DNA from 3 places in the Paenibacillus sp. JCM 18996 genome. Region 1 is predicted to be linked to each of the others. Evidence: predicted binding sites of a transcription regulator. Region 1 holds the regulator's gene; each other region holds the start of a gene.
What was found. Region 1 encodes LexA, which represses DNA repair genes until DNA is damaged. Its sites were predicted from a motif close to CGAACATATGTTCG; they were not measured.
Positions count from the first base shown of each region.

Region 2: the regulator LexA is predicted to act here: its motif matches at 3,519-3,532, upstream of ACZ5N7_RS17035 (DNA polymerase IV).
Region 3: the regulator LexA is predicted to act here: its motif matches at 1,825-1,838, upstream of ACZ5N7_RS12845 (SPL family radical SAM protein).

Region 1 is NZ_AP043884.1:1,314,728-1,320,780, reverse strand. It holds gene ACZ5N7_RS06490 (methionine gamma-lyase family protein) at 1-675, shown strand, start outside; gene ACZ5N7_RS06485 (MerR family transcriptional regulator) at 757-1,167, shown strand; gene glnA (type I glutamate--ammonia ligase) at 1,257-2,585, shown strand; gene lexA (transcriptional repressor LexA) at 2,947-3,567, opposite strand; gene ACZ5N7_RS06470 (LysM peptidoglycan-binding domain-containing protein) at 3,716-4,180, shown strand; gene ACZ5N7_RS06465 (GNAT family N-acetyltransferase) at 4,286-4,729, shown strand; gene ACZ5N7_RS06460 (DUF896 domain-containing protein) at 5,114-5,311, shown strand; gene ACZ5N7_RS06455 (hypothetical protein) at 5,365-5,871, shown strand; gene ACZ5N7_RS06450 (HAD family hydrolase) at 5,894-6,053, shown strand, end outside.
Region 2 is NZ_AP043884.1:3,443,560-3,449,612, reverse strand. It holds gene htpG (molecular chaperone HtpG) at 1-1,870, opposite strand, end outside; gene ACZ5N7_RS17040 (aldo/keto reductase family protein) at 2,218-3,165, opposite strand; gene ACZ5N7_RS17035 (DNA polymerase IV) at 3,585-4,847, shown strand; gene ACZ5N7_RS17030 (hypothetical protein) at 4,844-5,332, shown strand; gene ACZ5N7_RS17025 (AAC(3) family N-acetyltransferase) at 5,343-6,050, opposite strand.
Region 3 is NZ_AP043884.1:2,620,011-2,626,063, forward strand. It holds gene ACZ5N7_RS12830 (hypothetical protein) at 1-571, shown strand, start outside; partial or broken gene ACZ5N7_RS12835 (HD domain-containing protein) at 651-884, opposite strand; gene ACZ5N7_RS12840 (LbetaH domain-containing protein) at 1,090-1,719, shown strand; gene ACZ5N7_RS12845 (SPL family radical SAM protein) at 1,865-2,809, shown strand; gene ACZ5N7_RS12850 (acyl-ACP desaturase) at 3,007-3,918, opposite strand; gene mobB (molybdopterin-guanine dinucleotide biosynthesis protein B) at 4,147-4,656, opposite strand; gene mobA (molybdenum cofactor guanylyltransferase) at 4,675-5,376, opposite strand; gene ACZ5N7_RS12865 (HAD family hydrolase) at 5,638-6,053, opposite strand, start outside.

The DNA of each region.
Region 1 (6,053 bases):
AGCCTCAGTCCGGACGTGGTGGTGTTCGTTGACAACTGCTACGGAGAATTCACTGAAACGATGGAGCCCACCGAAGCAGGGGTCGATCTCATCGCCGGATCGCTGATTAAAAATCCTGGCGGAGGCTTGGCAGCCACGGGAGGTTATATCGCCGGCAAGCGAGATGCTGTGGAGCTGGCGTCTTACCGGCTGACCGCGCCGGGCATCGGCGGGGAAGTAGGCGCGATGCTGGGAACGGCAAGATCGATCTACCAGGGGTTGTTCCTCGCTCCGCATTTGGTCGGACAGGCGGTGAAAGGGTCTGTTTTTGCAGCCGCCATGTTCGAGCAGCTGGGCTTTACGACCCGCCCGCATTGGAACGGCGAAAGGACTGATTTGATACAAGCTGTCCAATTTACCTGTGCGGAGCATTTGATCGCTTTTGTGCAAGGAATCCAGCAGGCGGCCGCGGTCGATTCGCATGTCGTGCCTGAGCCATGGGACATGCCAGGATATGAGCATCCGGTGATCATGGCTGCGGGAACGTTCATTCAGGGAGGCAGCCTGGAGCTGTCCGCCGACGCCCCGATTCGGGAGCCTTATATCGCATACATGCAGGGAGGTCTAACTTACTCCCACTGTAAGCTCGGTGTTTTATCGGCCATTCAGAATATGATAAACAACCAATTACTGTAATCAAACCTTACACAGATTGACACTTTTATGTCGTTCCGGATACAATAGAGAGTAGATTGACATTGTACAGGAGTGATGGTCATGACTGATGAGATCAGGCGCAATATGGCATTGTTTCCAATCGGCATCGTAATGAAGCTTACAGACTTGACGGCAAGGCAGATCCGCTATTATGAGCAGCATGAGCTGGTCATTCCGGCAAGAACGTCCGGCAACCAGCGGCTGTATTCGTTCAACGACGTCCAGAGATTGCTTGAAATCAAGGATTTGATCGAAAAAGGGGTCAATATCGCCGGGATTAAACAGGTTCTTCTGCCGGTGTCCAAAGATTCCGAGGACGCAACGATCATAACGGAGCAAACCGAAGTCAAGCGTAAGGAATTGTCCGAAACCCAGCTGCACAAGATGTTGAAACAGCAGCTGATGGGAGACAGGCGCCCGGGTCAGGTATCGATTATCCAGGGAGAGCTCAGCCGATTTTTTAAGCGTTAAAATTTCGGTCAAGTCTGTTATGATTAGGTAATGGTATCTTGCTTATTTAGGCGATTGTTATTTTCTAATAGTGCTAGGAGGAGAAGCTAATGGGTTACACAAAAGAAGACATTCTCAAGGCCGCCAAAGAACAGAACGTGAGGTTTATCCGGCTGCAGTTCACGGATTTGCTGGGTACGATCAAGAACGTGGAAATTCCGCTCAGCCAGCTGGAGAAAGCTCTGGACAACAAGATGATGTTCGACGGTTCATCCATCGAGGGGTATGTCCGCATCGAAGAGTCGGATATGTACTTGTATCCCGATTTGGACAGCTGGGTCGTGTTCCCTTGGGTGACGGAAGACCGTGTGGCAAGACTTATCTGCGACATTTACCTTCCGGACGGCCGCCCGTTTCCAGGTGACCCGCGCGGTATTCTGAAGCGTGCGCTTAAGGAAGCTGAGGATATGGGCTATACGGCTATGAATGTGGGTCCGGAGCCGGAATTTTTCTTGTTCAAAACAGACGAGAAAGGCAATCCTACCACGGAATTGAACGACCAAGGCGGATATTTCGACCTGGCGCCGACGGATCTGGGCGAAAACTGCCGCCGAGAGATTGTGCTGACTCTGGAGGAAATGGGCTTTGAGATCGAAGCCTCCCACCATGAGGTGGCACCGGGCCAGCATGAGATCGATTTTAAATACGCAGACGCCGTTAAGGCGGCTGACCAGATTCAAACCTTCAAGCTCGTTGTAAAGACGATTGCAAGGCAGCACGGGCTGCACGCTTCCTTTATGCCAAAACCGCTGTACGGAGTGAACGGGTCAGGCATGCACTGCCATCAGTCCTTGTTCATTGACGGTGAGAACGCGTTTTACGACGAGAAAGACAAGCTCGGCTTAAGCACAACGGCAAGACAGTATATGGCGGGAATTCTGAAGCACGCTAGAGCGTTTGCGGCAGTGACCAACCCAACGGTTAATTCGTATAAGCGACTGGTGCCAGGTTACGAGGCTCCTTGTTATGTGGCGTGGTCGGCGAGCAACCGCAGTCCGATGATCCGTATTCCGGCCTCCCGCGGATTGAGCACACGTATCGAAGTGCGTAATCCGGATCCCGCCGCAAACCCTTATCTGGCACTTGCCGTTATGCTGAGGGCCGGATTGGACGGCATTCAGCATAAAATGCAGCTGCCTGCTCCAACGGACCGCAATATCTACGTCATGACGGACGACGAGCGGGAAGATCAAGGTATTCCAAGCCTGCCGCTTGACCTGAAGGTTGCGCTTGATGAATTGATCCGCGACGAGGTCATCTGCGATGCACTGGGCGAGCATGCTCTCACGCATTTGTATGAATTGAAGGAAATCGAATGGGATATGTATCGCACCCAGGTCCATCAATGGGAACGAGATCAATACATGAGCTTGTACTAAAATAGAGGGCAAGAAGCCTGTCAGCCGATTCCGGTTGGCGGGCTTTTTTAAAGACTCTCATGCTGCTTAGGCAGCACTAATGAAAATAGTGTCAAAAGTACTGCTAACACCGCGGCTATTTCTTACTGACGGCTATAGGTTTAATTAGTCTATTTGAAGTGTAGCGCATTCAAAGGGCGAATGTGCCTATGTAAACAGTGCCGCCCCGGTTCAAATGCTGTTTTCGAGAGTATAGAGGATTTGTCTTATGAATATAAAGAGCCTGTCGGCAGCGAACGGAATTCTTGGTTAAAAGGAATCCGCCTGAGACAGGCTCTGATGATAGTTATGAAAATATAGACTGGCGGGAAGCTTGCGAGAATTAGTAAATGTCGCGGAATAATCCGATGACCTTGCCAAGAATGGTGATATTATGAAGCAGAATCGGTGCCATGGTGGAGTTCTCAGGCTGAAGCCGTATGTAATCCTTCTCTTTGTAGAATCTTTTGACGGTGGCTTCATCCTCTTCCGTCATGGCAACCACGATATCCCCATTGTTCGCGGTCTGCTGCTGCCTTACGATAACATAGTCGCCGTTGTGGATTCCGGCCTCGATCATACTGTCTCCGATAATGGAAAGCATGAACACGTTATAGTCGCCCACATAATGGCTTGGAAGCGGGAAATAATCCTCGATGTTCTCGGTAGCGGTAATGGGAACGCCAGCCGTAACTTTACCGATAAGCGGAACGCGGACAACCGACAGATCGAAATGAACATTGGCCTCCTCTTCGCCGAGGATTTCAATTGCTCTTGGCTTGGTGGCGTCTCTGCGGATAAGCCCTTTCTTCTCCAGCCTTTCCAAATGTCCGTGCACGGTGGAAGAAGAGGCCAGTCCGACAGCTTCCCCGATCTCTCTAACGGAAGGTGGATATCCTTTCTCCCTGACCTCGTTCTTGATAAATTCCAGTATTGCTTGCTGGCGGCTTGATATCCTGCTCAAATTCGATCACTCCATTTATGGTAATAATTACTTTGAAGTATAACACAGAACCGGAGTTCGTACAAACATAAGTTCGAGAAAAAAGGTTGACTCAAACACACGTTCGTGTTAAATTGATAACAGAACAAATGTTTGGGAGGTCATTACTATGGCAAATACATACGGTTATATGAGTTATAATCCTTCGGCTTCGTCAGCAGGCATACCGACTGTAGATAGAATTTTAGATGCCGGTCCCCACGGTTCTACTAATAAGAAGATGAAAGAAGACAGCACGAGATCCCGCGTGAATAAGGCAGACAGCAATAGAGTGTTCGTAAAAATATTCCGTTACCTTTTTATGCTCGCGATTTTATCCGCTGCTTTTGGGTTTGGGGCGCTTGTCCATGCGTATGCCGGCGGTTCCGCCAGCAGCAATATTTACGCATCGACGCTGAGCGCTGCGGATCACACAAAGCGCACTGAAGTAAGGCCGGGGGATACGTTGTGGAGCATAGCCAGAGCGAACGTTACGGACAGGCAGGATATCCGCGACTATATCTCCGAAATCAGGAAGTTGAACGGGTTGAAGAGCACCGTATTGAAAGAGGGCCAAACGCTTCTACTGCCGTGATCGTTGTCAAGCAGCATAGGTGCACATGTGAGTCTTGCGGTGGATAAGAATATCCGGAATACTGCGAATGAGTTGACCGATTTGAACACATGAAGGAAGGTTTAAATGAGGATTGCAACTGTATCAGAACTTCCGGAAATTGCAGATTTGAAATTGAAAATGTTTCAAGAGGTTGGGATGGAGCAGATTTTGATGGACGGATTCATTGACGAAGTCATCAATCGCTATGGCCAAATGTATGAATCGAGGACTGCATGCCACTTTGTTATCGAATCTCATGGACAAATTGTTGCTTGTGCAGGAGCTTTTATCAAGGACGATATGCCATATTGCTTTTATCGTGAACAAAAATATGCTTTTATCGGAGATGTGTATGTCTGTCCAGATCATAGGCGTAAAGGGTATGCACGCAACTTGACTCAAGCGGTTATAGATTGGTTTCGCAAACAGGAAATCAAGACGGTTCGGTTGCTTGCAAGCCATGATGCTCGAAGCCTCTATGAGAATATCGGATTCAAAAGAACTGATCAAATGAGTATGGATTTATGAGTGCTTGATTTTACCATGTTGGATGAACGTTGTCGTATGAACTATGTCGAGTGAAAGATGGACGATAGTCAATTGACCGCCTTTTCAGGAAGGCGGTTTGCTTTTGACCTAAAAATAAACAATAAGATTTAACAGCCCAAAGATAAGAAAATATAAATCCGAGGGCAGCGCGCTGTGCAGTGGGAGGAACTGCTGTAAATGGTGCGTTTACTGTGGTAACGTATCCGGAAACGGAACGATTGCAGCTAGACGTTTTTCGCAAGACATTCTTCTTATCATTTTAAATAATTGGGCTTGTTTAGTCCATCTTGACATGAACCCCTTACCATGGCAAAGTTATAAAGAAGTAAAGAACATAACGAATCACTTCGAGAGGAGACAAGCATGAAAGGTGACAGCAATATCCCTTATATAGATCGAATTAATGAGCTGGCCCGCAAAGCCAAGACAGTCGGATTGACCGAAGAAGAAATTGATGAAAGAAACGGGCTGCGCAAACGTTATATTGAAGCGATTAAGTCTTCCGTGAAGGATCAGCTGGAGAACATTGAATTCATTGAGGACGACCCGGAGAAGCCATAGCACGTTTGATTGTCTTGCAGTTGAAATAACACAGATGAATGAGGGGTTAACCGATGTCTCGCAAATGGGAGAGAATGGTTCGCAAAAATACAAAAAACGTGAACGCGAAAAGAAAAAAGCAGGGAACAGCGCTGATCAATGGGACGAGCGTTGAAGATCAGCTCACTTACCGGGGCCGAAGCTGGGTGCTGGCCCTATTTCTGTTGGCCATCGGCATATTAAGCTTGGCAATGTTCCCGCAGTTCTACGGAAAAGACCCGATGTACCTAGTAACGGCGGGCTTATATGTCGTACTCGCTTTCATTGTTTATTTCATGAGAAGGCCTTATTTGAGAATTGGAACCAGGCAGATTTCCTCCCGCAGGTTTGGCGGGGAAAGAACCATTCCTGCGGAGCAGATCAAGTCGATTCGGATGACCGGAAAGGAAGTCTCCTTTTCCTTCACTTCCAACAAAGCTCCTTGGATTTTCTCCCGCTTATTCCATCGGATTGACATAGATGCCATAACGCCATCCGTTAAAGAGTTCGCTGACCGCAACTCAATCCCGGTGGAGCAATAATCCATACAAAGAGGGGAACCGTATGACCATTAAGGCAATTTTGTTTGATTTGGACGACACGTTATTGTGGGACGAGCGCAGTGTGAACGAAGCTTTCCAAGCGACGTGCCAGGAAGCGGCAAGACGCGTCGGCGTTGATCCGGAGAAGCTGGAAGAGGCGGTAAGAGCCGAAGCGAGAGCGC
Region 2 (6,053 bases), 1.8 Mb from region 1:
TTTTGCATATATCGTTAGTAAATTCTACCGGATCCTCTATCGCCAGTCCCTCGATTAAAAGTGCCTGATTGTATAACAGGTTAGTAAACAGATTCAGTTTCTCCTTATCGTTGGCATAGGCATCCTTTAAGGACTGGAACACTTCATGGTTTCTGTTGATTTCCAAAATCTTCTCGGCACGCACATCTTGATTATTCGGCATCGATTTCAATATCTTTTCCATTTCGATCGTTACTTCGCCGTCTGTGGACAGACATACAGGGTGTGATCTCAACCGTTTGGACACTCTTACATTTTTTACCTTACCCGATAAAATATTCTTCATAGACTCAAACAGTTCTTTATTGCCGCTCTCTTCGGAATCCGCGCCGTCGTGATTTTCTTCCGGTTCAATCCCCAAGTCACCGCTCGATACCGATTTGAATTCTTTCTCTTTGTAGCTCATGATCATTTTGACTGCAAATTCATCGACATCATCGGTAAAGTACAAGATTTCATATCCTTTTTCGGATACGAGCTCTGTCTGCGGAAGCTTCTCGATCCTTTCATTCGTTTCTCCGGAAGCATAATAAATGTATTTTTGATTTTCCGGCATTCTCGATACATACTCGTCCAAAGTAACCAGCTTCTTCTCTGTGGAAGAATAGAACATGAGCAGGTCCTGCAGGTCCTCTTTATGGCTTCCGTAATCGCTGTAGATGCCGTATTTTAATTGTCTGCCAAAGGATTTGTAAAACTGCTCATATTGCTCCCTTTCATCCTTCAACAAGCTCTGCAGCTGGTTTTTAATTTTGCTCTTGATATTCTTCGCGATAAGCTTCAGCTGCCGGTCATGCTGCAGCATCTCCCTCGAGATGTTAAGAGATAAGTCCTCGGAATCCACCATTCCTTTGACAAAGCTGAAATAATCCGGAAGCAGGTCGGCGCACTTGTTCATAATCAATACGCCGTTGGAATACAGTTCCAACCCCTTCTCAAACTCCTTGCTGTAATAATCAAAAGGGATGTTCTCCGGGATGAACAGAATCGCATTGTAACTTACGGCGCCGTCTACACTGATATGGATATGCCTCAGCGGCTTATCAAAGCCGTAATGCTTCTCGGCGTAGAAGTTGTCATAGTCTTCGGGAGTCAGTTCGCTTTTATTCTTTTTCCAAATCGGAACCATGCTGTTGACCGTCTGCTCTTCTTGATAGTCTTCGAATTCATTGTCGCTGCCTTCTTTAGGTCTCTGGCCGACGATGTCCATTTTAATGGGGTATCTTATAAAATCGGAATACTTTTTGATGATCGCTTTCAGGCGATACTCGTCCAGATACTCGTCATATCGGTCATCCTCTGTATTCTCTTTTATTTTCAGGATAACCTCCGTGCCCACCGATTCCTTCTCATACGGCTCAATGGTATACCCGTCCGCACCGGTTGACTCCCATTTGTAAGCCCCGTCGCCGCCCAAAGCTTTGCTAATGACAGTGACAACATCCGCTACCATGAATGCCGAATAGAATCCCACGCCGAACTGCCCGATAATCTCGTGCCCGTCCTTCGATTCGTTCTCTTTCTTAAAAGCTAACGATCCGCTCTTGGCTATGACGCCAAGGTTATTCTCGAGCTCTTCCTTAGTCATCCCGATGCCGGTGTCAGAGATCGTTAACGTTCGGTTTGCCTTGTCGGCGTGGACTTTGATGTAGTAGCCCTCTTTGTCAAAAACCAATTGCTGATCGGATAAGGCTTTGTAGTAAATTTTGTCAATCGCATCGCTGGCATTGGATATCAGTTCTCTCAGAAAAATCTCTCTTTGCGTGTAAATGGAGTTGATCATCATTTCTAGCAGTCTTTTGGATTCTGCTTTAAACTCGTGTTTGGTCATGAATGTCTCTCCTTTCAAGTATAGAGGGATGGATGTGTATGTAAGGGGTTAGCACTCTTACATCACGAGTGCCAATCACTTGTTTTATAGCATTCCTGCTTGATTTTGTCAAGAATTTGAAGCTTTTCACTTAAAAATGAATCGCCACTCACATCCATATATGGAAAATCACCGGTTACTTCTATCTATTCCGCTTTATAAAGCCTGGGCGCAAAGCTGCCGACGCACATTTATCAACATTTTATCTACAGCCGCCGAAAATCATAATTTCCTACACAATTAAAAAATGACGCTCAAGGAAAACAATCCTCGGCGCGTCATTTGGTATTAACAACATTACCTCATTCTCACTTCGACTCGCCGATAATGCCCTCGATACGCTCAAGCACTTCCGGAGGCAGCACAATCCCTGAGGCCTTGGCGTTCTCCTCTACCTGCTCCGGACGGCTCGCGCCGACCAAGGCGCTGGCGATGCTCGGCTGGCGCAGGATCCAGGCGAGAGCGAGCTGACCGACAGTGATATCCAGCTCGCCGGCGATGGCCGACAGCCGGCCCACCATCTCGATCTTCTCTGCCGTTATGCCATTGCGCATCCCTTCCAGCTTGGCGGCACGGCTGTCCTGCGGAATATCGGAGACGGACTTATATTTGCCGCTTAGCAGCCCTTGTGCAAGCGGGGAGAAAACCACTTGGCCAATTCCTCTGGACTCTCCCAGCGGAATGACATCCTTCTCGATGTAGCGGTTGAACATATTGTACACCGGCTGATTGACCACAATCCGATCAAGCAAGTATTTGTCCGCGACAGCCAGCGCTTCGGCCATCTGTACAGCGGTCCACTCGCTGACGCCGACGTAGAGGATTTTACCCTGGCGGACCAGGTCGTCGATCGTCCGGAGCGTCTCCTCGATGGGGGTCTCCGGGTCGAAGCGGTGGCAGTAGTAGATGTCGACGTAATCCGTGCCGAGCCGCTTCAGGCTTGCATGGCACTGCTCCATCACGTGCTTGCGCGACAAACCGCGGTCGTTGGGACCGTCGCCCATAGGCCAGAACACTTTAGTCGCCAGCACATAGGAATCGCGCGGATATCGCTTGAGCGCTTCACCTACCACTTTCTCGGCGGCTCCGCGCTCATACACGTTGGCCGTATCGAAAAAGTTGATGCCGAGCTCATACGCCTTGTGAATCGAGTTCACCGCGTTATCCTGCTCCACGTAGCCCCCGTAGGTAAGCCAGCTGCCCAAACTGATTTCGCTGACCTTCAAGCCTGTCTTGCCTAATTTGCGGTATTGCATGTTCTTTACCTCCTAAGTAATGTAGTTGAGGGGAGAAACTTCAAGACCTATCCATCCTTGTGCCGAATCAACCAACTTTACCATTCCCTGGCGGCTTCCATAGAGGAATAGCGGGGCTCATAGCCGAGCAAACGCCGAGCTTTCTCCAATGCTGCATCTGGGCTGTCACGATATAGCCATACACGGAGCGCGCTCTGGCTCAACACTGAACTCTTTCATTATAAAATCAAATCCGATTCCACGTAAGAGCTTACAACAAGCTAACCTAATAACCTAAAGGTAAGTGCTCTCCGCCCTATAACCCAAGTTTTTTTCAATACCCTCAAAATGTCAATATTTCCCCACTTGCAAAGCGAATATTTGTTCGCTATTCTTATTATACTACATACGAACAAACATTCCTATTCGGGGTGATCTTAATGGACCGTGTCATCATGCTTGCCGATTGCCAGAGTTTTTACGCAAGTGTAGAAAAGGCTGCACATCCCGAATACCAGCACCGCCCTGTCGTGGTCGCAGGCGATCCTGCAAGACGTTCCGGAATCATTCTGGCGGCTTGTCCTGTAGCCAAACAATTTGGCGTGACCACGGCGGAGCGGCTGGGAACAGCCATCGCCAAATGTCCGGAACTGATTGTGATAAAGCCAAGAATGCAAACGTACCTTGATGTTTCGTTGCTTTTGACGGAAACCTTGGAGGGCTTTACGGAAATGGTTGAACCTTACAGTATTGACGAACAATTTCTTGATGTAACTCACTCCATTAAATACTTTGGCAGTCCGGAGTATATTGCACACTTGATCCAATCAAAGATTTATTTGCAGACAGGGGTTTGGTCAAGAATAGGAATCAGTTCTACAAAGGTCCTTGCCAAAATGGCCTGCGACAATTTCGCCAAGAAAAAGACGGAAGGCGTGTTCATATTACCCAAGTCCGAAATCGAAACCCATCTGTGGGAGCTTCCCGTTCATAAGATGTTTAGCGTAGCGTCAAGGATGACCGCACATTTTGCACGAATGGGAATTATAACGATCGGCCATCTTGCCAAGACCCCATTACCTGAACTTAAGAAGAAAATGCGGCTTCACTTCGGCAAAAACAGTGATATTAATGCAGAAGTGTATTGGCGTACCGCAAATGGCATTGATGATTCGCCTGTGACGCCGGACACGTATGGCAAGCAGCAAAAGGCTATAGGACACGGCATGACGCTGCCAAGGGATTACGGAAAACGTGAGGAGATAGAAGTGATTTTGCTTGAACTGGCAGAGGAAGTTTGCCGCCGCGCCCGTTCTAAATCATATATGGGACGTGTTGTTACCGCTGGCGCACAAGGAGCCGACTTCGACCGCCCAACGGGCTTTCACAGGCAAACCACACTTTCCGATCCCACAAATATAACTCATGAAGTTTATGAAGCTGCAAAGAATATCTTTTTTACTCATTGGAATGGACTGCCTATAAGAAAGGTCATGGTTACACTGACGGGTATCACCCATGATTCGGAATATCAGCTGACGCTCAACTTGTTCGGAGATCGGGAGAGGACACGGAATTTGGAAAAAACGACAGACAAAATCAAGCGGCGGTATGGAAATACAGCGATTTTACGCGCATCATCACTTCTCGACGCAGGGCAGGCATTTGAACGAAGCGCCAAAATTGGAGGACATTACAAATGAGCAAGAAATTAGAAAAAAATGGGCTGTGGGAATCCAGTCGCATGACACTGCCAGAGCAGCGTGAGGCGTTAATAAAGCGCAGAGAGCCTGCAGAATCTCACAGAGTGCCGACAAAGGAAGAATTGACGCTCATACGGGCTTACGCGATCCTGCCTGCTATCGTCAATGTAGTGGAGAAGAACCTTAAACAGATTGAATTTTCGACGTACTCCTTGAAAAAACTTTACATAAACGCACTCCTTGTGCTGTTAAAGCAGATTCACACAGACTTCCTGGAAGTAAAAAAAGAACTTAGACGACACAATATCAGGATAATCAATGAGGAAATGTTAGATACTGGAATGAAGTATAGGTTTACCTGCAACGGATTTGAGGGCGACTTCACACTGATCCGTGATGTATTGAAAGCTGAAATTAGCGTGAGGCTCGGGAAATACATCGATGGCTTGTTTAATTCGATTAAGGATTCCACGCCTGACGGTTAGCCTCCTGAAATCAGGTATCGAATCTATACTGTTCCAACCATTTGCCTGCAAAATCAACACCTGCATTCATATTAAAGAGTCTGCATTGAGCATTGCCAATTTTACCTAATGTAACGTAACTGGTTTCGTCAAGTGCCTTTCCAATCTGCTCAAAATCCGCATCCGTGTAAGCATAATCCTCAAACCATTTCCAAACTCTTTTATTATTTTCCATTATTGCGGCTCCCATTTTTTTTCTTGGCATCTTTTCATTTAAAGCCTCAGCAAGATGGAAGCTTGTACAAGAATCATAGTTGACACCTAATAAAAGTACTTTTGCATTTAATTCATACAATTTTCCCAAAGGAGAATTCATCCCAAATTGAGGTGCTAGCTGATGATTCTCTGTCACCGTATTTGCATATTTTCCACTGGCAGAAAAGGATACTTGCGGATGGTTCGACCTAACAGATTCCGGTAAGGTCCTAAATAACTCTGCAATGCGTCCCATTCCCCTTGTTGGCGAGAGATCCACATCAAACGCAGGCATGCTTTCATATATCTTTTCTATCCATTCCGTTGGGACTGGAGGGTTACTCCACTCAGCCGGGTCAGAAATTTCTCCGCTGTGTGCAGGCATTACTAAGGTACCGCCTTTGCCTACAGCTTGTTTAAGAGCCATTATTACAGCCTGAACACCTCCACAAACCCAACCCAAGCTTGAAAGAGAAGAATGCACTAA
Region 3 (6,053 bases), 1.3 Mb from region 1:
AGAGCCGCAAAAAGGGCCGGTGGTCTGCATGATCGACACGTCCCATTCGATGAAGGGCACCAAGCTGAAGCTGGCGCAGCTGTTCGTGATGACGTTCGCCGCCTTCACGCTGTCGGAGCGCCGCGATTTCGTGCTGCTGCTTTTCGGCGCGCGCGGCGAGCTGCAGGAGCGCGCGCTTTACCACCGCAGGCCGAACTGGCCTGCGTTCTATGCGCTCGCTCAGCTCGCCTTCGGCGGCGGCACGCACTTCGACGCGCCGCTTGAGCGGGCCGCCGAGCTCGTGGGCGGCACGCCCGCCTTCCATGACGCGGATCTCGTCATGGTCACCGACGGTGTCGGGCACGTATCGCCCGCCATGCGCGACCGGCTTGCCGAGCTCGGCAAGCGCAAAAGCTTGCGGCTGCATACGCTCATTGTCGGCTCCGCCCGACAGCACTTGGCCGCAAGCTACGACATCCTGGGCGTCTCCCACCGCGTCCGCTTCGCAGCGACGTGGGAGAGCCAGGATGCCGCCAAAGACGAGCTGCTGCTCGACGCAGTCGCGCGCAAGCAGCCGGGCTCGCCCGCCTGAGCCGGACTAAAGCCCGCCTCAGCCCGGATCCGACGATCGACGAGGCCCTGAATCAATTGGCCAAAAGCAAGTAACAGACCTACGCTGCGTTCCCCGCCGACTGCAATAAAAAAAACCCTATTTTTGTAAACGCAAAAAGAGATTTTTGTATGGTTTCAATCACGTGTCGATTTTGAATTCCAAGTTTTGCAGCCAAATTCGCTCCTGACACGGGATGACGTCTTATTTTTTCCCACTCTGTCTCCGATAATGAGGATTCTTTTTTTAGTATTTCATCCGGAATAAGGATTTTCCCCATATCATGCAGCAGACAACCTACTAACTAATTATGGGTTTGCTCTGGATTATACTTAAGCTTTAATGCCATAATTTTGGACATCTTGATCAATCCGCTGCAAAACCTATGCCGTGCTTCGCAGCGCTTCGTTTCCACGAAAAATACTCTGCTCCGGTGTCGCTTCGTACTTGCATGATCCTTGGGCCCCTTTCATAGCTTCTTACAAAGGAGTTGAAGTACGATGCATAGACAACCAGGCGTCTACCCGCTCATGCAGATTATCGCCCCGAATCCTCCCATGGCCGAAGCTCCCGTCCCCGCTTACCCCAATATCAGCGACATCGCCGTGTTAGGCACCGGCTCGATGATTGTCGGAGACGTTTTTGTGGCCGACGATGTGTTCGTGGGATTTCATAATATTATCCGCGCCGACGCTTCCCCTCCTTGCTACATAGGACCCCGCACCAATCTGCAGGATTATGTCATTATCCACTGCCATCCCGGAGAGACCATGCTGATCAACGGGCACCCGGTCGGCGTCTATATAGATGGGGACGTGAGCATTCTTCACCATACTTGCGCACACGGCCCCTTGTTCATCGGGCGCAACACATTCGTCGGGCAAAATGTCTCCATCTATATGGCTGACATCGGCCGCAGCTGCGTCATTATGCACGGATCGGTGATCGCTGAGCATGTTCATATTGCCGACAACCGTTTCGTGGCACCGGGCCAAGCGGTTTGGACGCAGGAGCAGGCGGATGCCTTGCCGCCCGTACCGCTCAAATACAGGGACTTGAACGCGAAGGTCGTCGACTATTATTACCGCCTCGGTAAATCTTATCTGGCTTACACAAATCTGGTCTTCTAAAAAATACTGGGTCGTTGACGGCATGCCAGTTAATTTCCTTTTCGTATACACTCCGTCCGCAGTTTACTTAACGGTTTGCTTTATTACTCGGACTCTGTTAAAATAAGAACATATATTCGCATTCGTTTGAAAAAGAGGTGTATTCATGCAGCGCCGTATTGTACGCTACGACACTTTGCAGTCCAAGACCATACTTAATGCCGTTAAGTCACCCATGATGCCGTTCCAATGGTCGATCAACCCGTATCGCGGCTGCCAGCATGGGTGCAGTTTTTGCTATGCCCGCTCGACCCACTCCTTTCTCGGGGAGGAAGCGGACGACACGTTTCAGAACCACATTTTTCTCAAATCCAATGCAGCCGAGGCGCTGGAAGCCCAATTGGAGAAGCTGAGCCGTACGAGGAAAGGACTCAGCGGCCTGGGCAACGTAGCGATAGGTACGGCAACTGATCCTTACCAGCCCGTCGAGGCGACGGCCGGCCTGACACGCGCCTGCTTGGAGCTGTTGGCCCGTTATGAAATCCCGACCAGTGTAACCACAAGGTCTCCGCTGATTCTTAAAGATCTCGATCTGCTCAAGAAGATGAATATCACATCTGTGAATATCAGTGTCAGTACATTGAACAGGACGATCTGGAAGCAGTTCGAGCCTTCTACACCTTCTCCGTCCAAGCGATTGGAGACCGTTAAACAGCTGAACAGCGAGGGAATACCGGCCGGAATATTTATGGCGCCGATCCTGCCGTTCATAACCGACTGCGAAGATGATTTGAAGCAATTGATCGAAGGGGCTGTGGAATCAAAGGCTGCCTTTGTCATGTCTTCCTTCCTTCGGTTCAGCACATCCGAGGTGAAGGTGTGGTTCTTCCAGACTTTGCAGAGCCACTACCCCCACCTTGTCGGCAAATTTGCCGATATGTACCGCGGCTCCGCGTATGTCCCCGACAGCTACCGCACTCCTGTGGCCAAGATGATACAATCTTTGCTGTCGGCCAGCGGGTTGAATGCCCTGGAACCTTACCGCGACCGCAGGAAAGACGCCTCCATTGCCAAGAACGAGGAACCGGTTCAATTGAGCTTCTCGTTCTGAGATGTGTGGCGATATAGATGATTTCTGCAATGGCTTACATTGGCGATATAGTGGAGAAGATGATTGAATAAGCGCCTCGTTGAACTTTATCGAATTTATCAACATTTTACCCGCAGCCGCCGTAATCATAATTTCCTATCAACAAAAAAAAGAGTGCAAAAACCGGCCGGTTTTTGCAGCTCCACATTACATAGATTTCAATGCATGCCCCGGGCGGCCATTCTTTCGCTAATCCGCTTTAGCTTGGCGCGGTAAGCCAGCAAATCCCGCTTCGCCGCTTCCGCTTCCGCCCTGCTCGGTTGAAGCTGTTCGACACTCCATACTTCCATCAAATGGTCGAACACCTGGTTGAAGTAAGACACCGGCCCGTAGTTGGCTTCCTTGGCTATAAGGTCCATCCGGTCTTTGAAGTTCGGCATATCCATACCCGGCATGGCAAAATTTATAATGGCTTTGTGAATGAAATAGATGAAATTATGGTCGACTCCAAGATATCCCTTTACTGCATCGCGGTAAAAAGCAAAATGAAGCGCCTCATCCTTGGCAAGTCTGCGCAGCAGATTGGCCAGGTTCTTGTCGTAAGGAGCCGCGGCCTTCGCTACGTTATTATAGAAAACAAGTGTTGCCAATTCCTGGACCGTAGTATAGACCATCGTTTCCATAGCTGTATCGAAATCCGGTACAAAGCCGATCTCCACCACGGTCTTGCGCAGTCGGTGCAGTTCATGCGGGTTTGCGTTGCGGGTGATGATCAAATATGTCTCCAGCAGCGATGAATGCTGATCCTCCTCGGATACCCAGGTATGGATAAAATCTTGCAGCACTTGCAAGGAGCCTCTAAAGGTGACAGCTAAATGATGGTAAAAAAACGGAAGGTTGACTTCAGTGAGAAGCGAAGTTTCGACAGCGGTATATATAGGATCGGGAAGAGTGCGCTGATCGGGGGACCAAGGTGTTTCTTTGAAGCTGCGTCCCAGCTCCCAAGGGATAAATTCGTGGTAACTCCAATCTATGTTAGCGGCTCGTATGCGGTGCTGTGCGTACAAATCTGTCAACAACGGCTCCAGCTTCGGGTCAAAAACATTCAATCTGTAATTCTCAAATGGCATTATGATTTTTAGCTCCCTAGTACGACATATAACCTTCACCATACAATGAAAACGGCTTCTTGTCAAACGAAGGCCAGGACGCAGCTCCTGGGAAAAGTTACGGGCTCTGAACATTCAACTCCTGCGAATTCAGCTTATTTTTCCCAGCGCGTGGTTATCCCTGCGCCCGTTGCGGCTCTGCACGGCCGGTGGTCAGACCCCGCTGCCGCTTCGCCATAACCTGCCGGCTCAAAGCAAACGAGCTTTTTCCATATATTCTGCAATCCGGTCTATCTCATCAACTCCAAACCATGGCACTTCCAGGGTCTGCTCCGAAGGCAGGGAGTCAAGGTCTATCCAGGAAACGACCGCTTTAATGTTCCGGACAGAATGAAGAAGCAGAAGATCCTCCGCGGTCCTGACCATTAGCAATTTGGGATAAGCCTCCTGCTTGAATCCTTCGACAAGGACCACGTCCGCCGCTTCCATTCTTGCCAGCATGTCCTCCAAGCTGTAAGCCCGCTGCTCCACAAAAGCCGTCAGTCCATGCTTTGAAGTGATCCCGACCAGATCCGCTCCAGCTTCACGATGCTTCCACGTATCCGAGTCAGGGTGATCGATTTCGAAAGAATGGCCGTCATGCTTTACGGTGCCGACACACATCCCTTTGCGCTTGAGCACAGAGATCAGCCTGGACACTAACGTAGTCTTGCCGGTGTTTTTATAGCCTACAATCTGTATCACTTTGTTTGAATTCATAGGTGCGCTCCTAGCCGCTTAAGATCGATGATCGTCACCGTTTTCTAACGAGCCGCTCCCGGCGCGCGTTGCGGCGCTGCACGGCGGGTGGTGAGACCGGTTCTGTTTAATTTGTTCCTTGTAAATGGACAATGCCCTCTCGTAGTCCTCCGGAGTGTTGGCATTTACGACAAAACGGATAGGGATCCCCCGCTCCGCAAACGCCTCTTCCTTCAGTTCGATCGCCTGAATTTCCCTAAGGAACTCCATTACCCGCAGTCGGCGTTCTTCCAGAAGCTGCTGCAGCGAGGCGAGACAGCCTCGGCTGTATACTCCGTGCAGCGGATGAGTCTTTCCGTTTATGTGAGGAACTACGGCAGCGCTGCCTGCGGCCTGCTTTATCTCCACCATGAATAGTGCCGCACGGGAGGACAAGAAAGGCATATCGCTGCCCACCACCCAATGGATATCACAAGAAGACGAGTTGAACGCCGCATGCATGCCTCCGAGCGGACCTGACTCCTGTATGAGATCCTGTACGATTGTCACGCCGTCATAGTCCGACAAGTACGCGGAAATCCGCACATCCTGTGAAACTACAATAATCTCTTCACACGCTTTCCGCAATTCTTTGATCTGCCGCTCGATCAGCGCCTCCCCGCCAAAAGGCAGTAGCGCCTTGGGCTGTCCGCCCATCCTGCGGTTTTTTCCTCCCGCCAATATAACCCCGCACAGCTTCACAGTTCAACACCGCCGTCCTGATGCTCGTTCATTTATATGAAATTACCTTACCAACGAAAAAGTACATCGTCAATCCGTGGCATGCACAAGCTTGTTGTGTTCACCGAATACGGAGATCATGTTCAGCCGTTTTATACGGCTTTTTCCCTCTAGCAAGCAATATACCCATTTATTTTCAGATCCAGTACACTTTGGAGCATGAACAAAAGCCTGCAGCAAGAACAGCTGCAGGTTATGCATGGGAAGCCGAATGGCTTTAGTTCATCCACGGGAGACAGAGCCAAACGGGATTTTCATCAAATTCAGCGTTTCCTTTTCCTCCAACAAATACTTTCGGATAATGAGCGCCACTCCGTCGTCGGTATGGTTTGGGGCCACTATTTGCGCGGCAAGCTTCACAGACTCCTGGGCATTGCCCATGGCCACCCCGAGCCCGGCGAGACGTATCATCGGGATATCGTTAAGGCTGTCTCCTACCGCGACTGTGTCTGTTATCGCAATGCCAAGCATTGTACACACCTCCAGCAGTCCGCTTGCCTTGCTCACTCCAATCGGATTGCATTCCACATTGGTAATGTGTGAATTGCTCAGTTCGAACAGCTTCCACTCTTCCAATTGACCGCGTATTTCGGCTAAAAGAACATCGTCCTTGCTCTGGACTGCAAACTGAAGCCAGC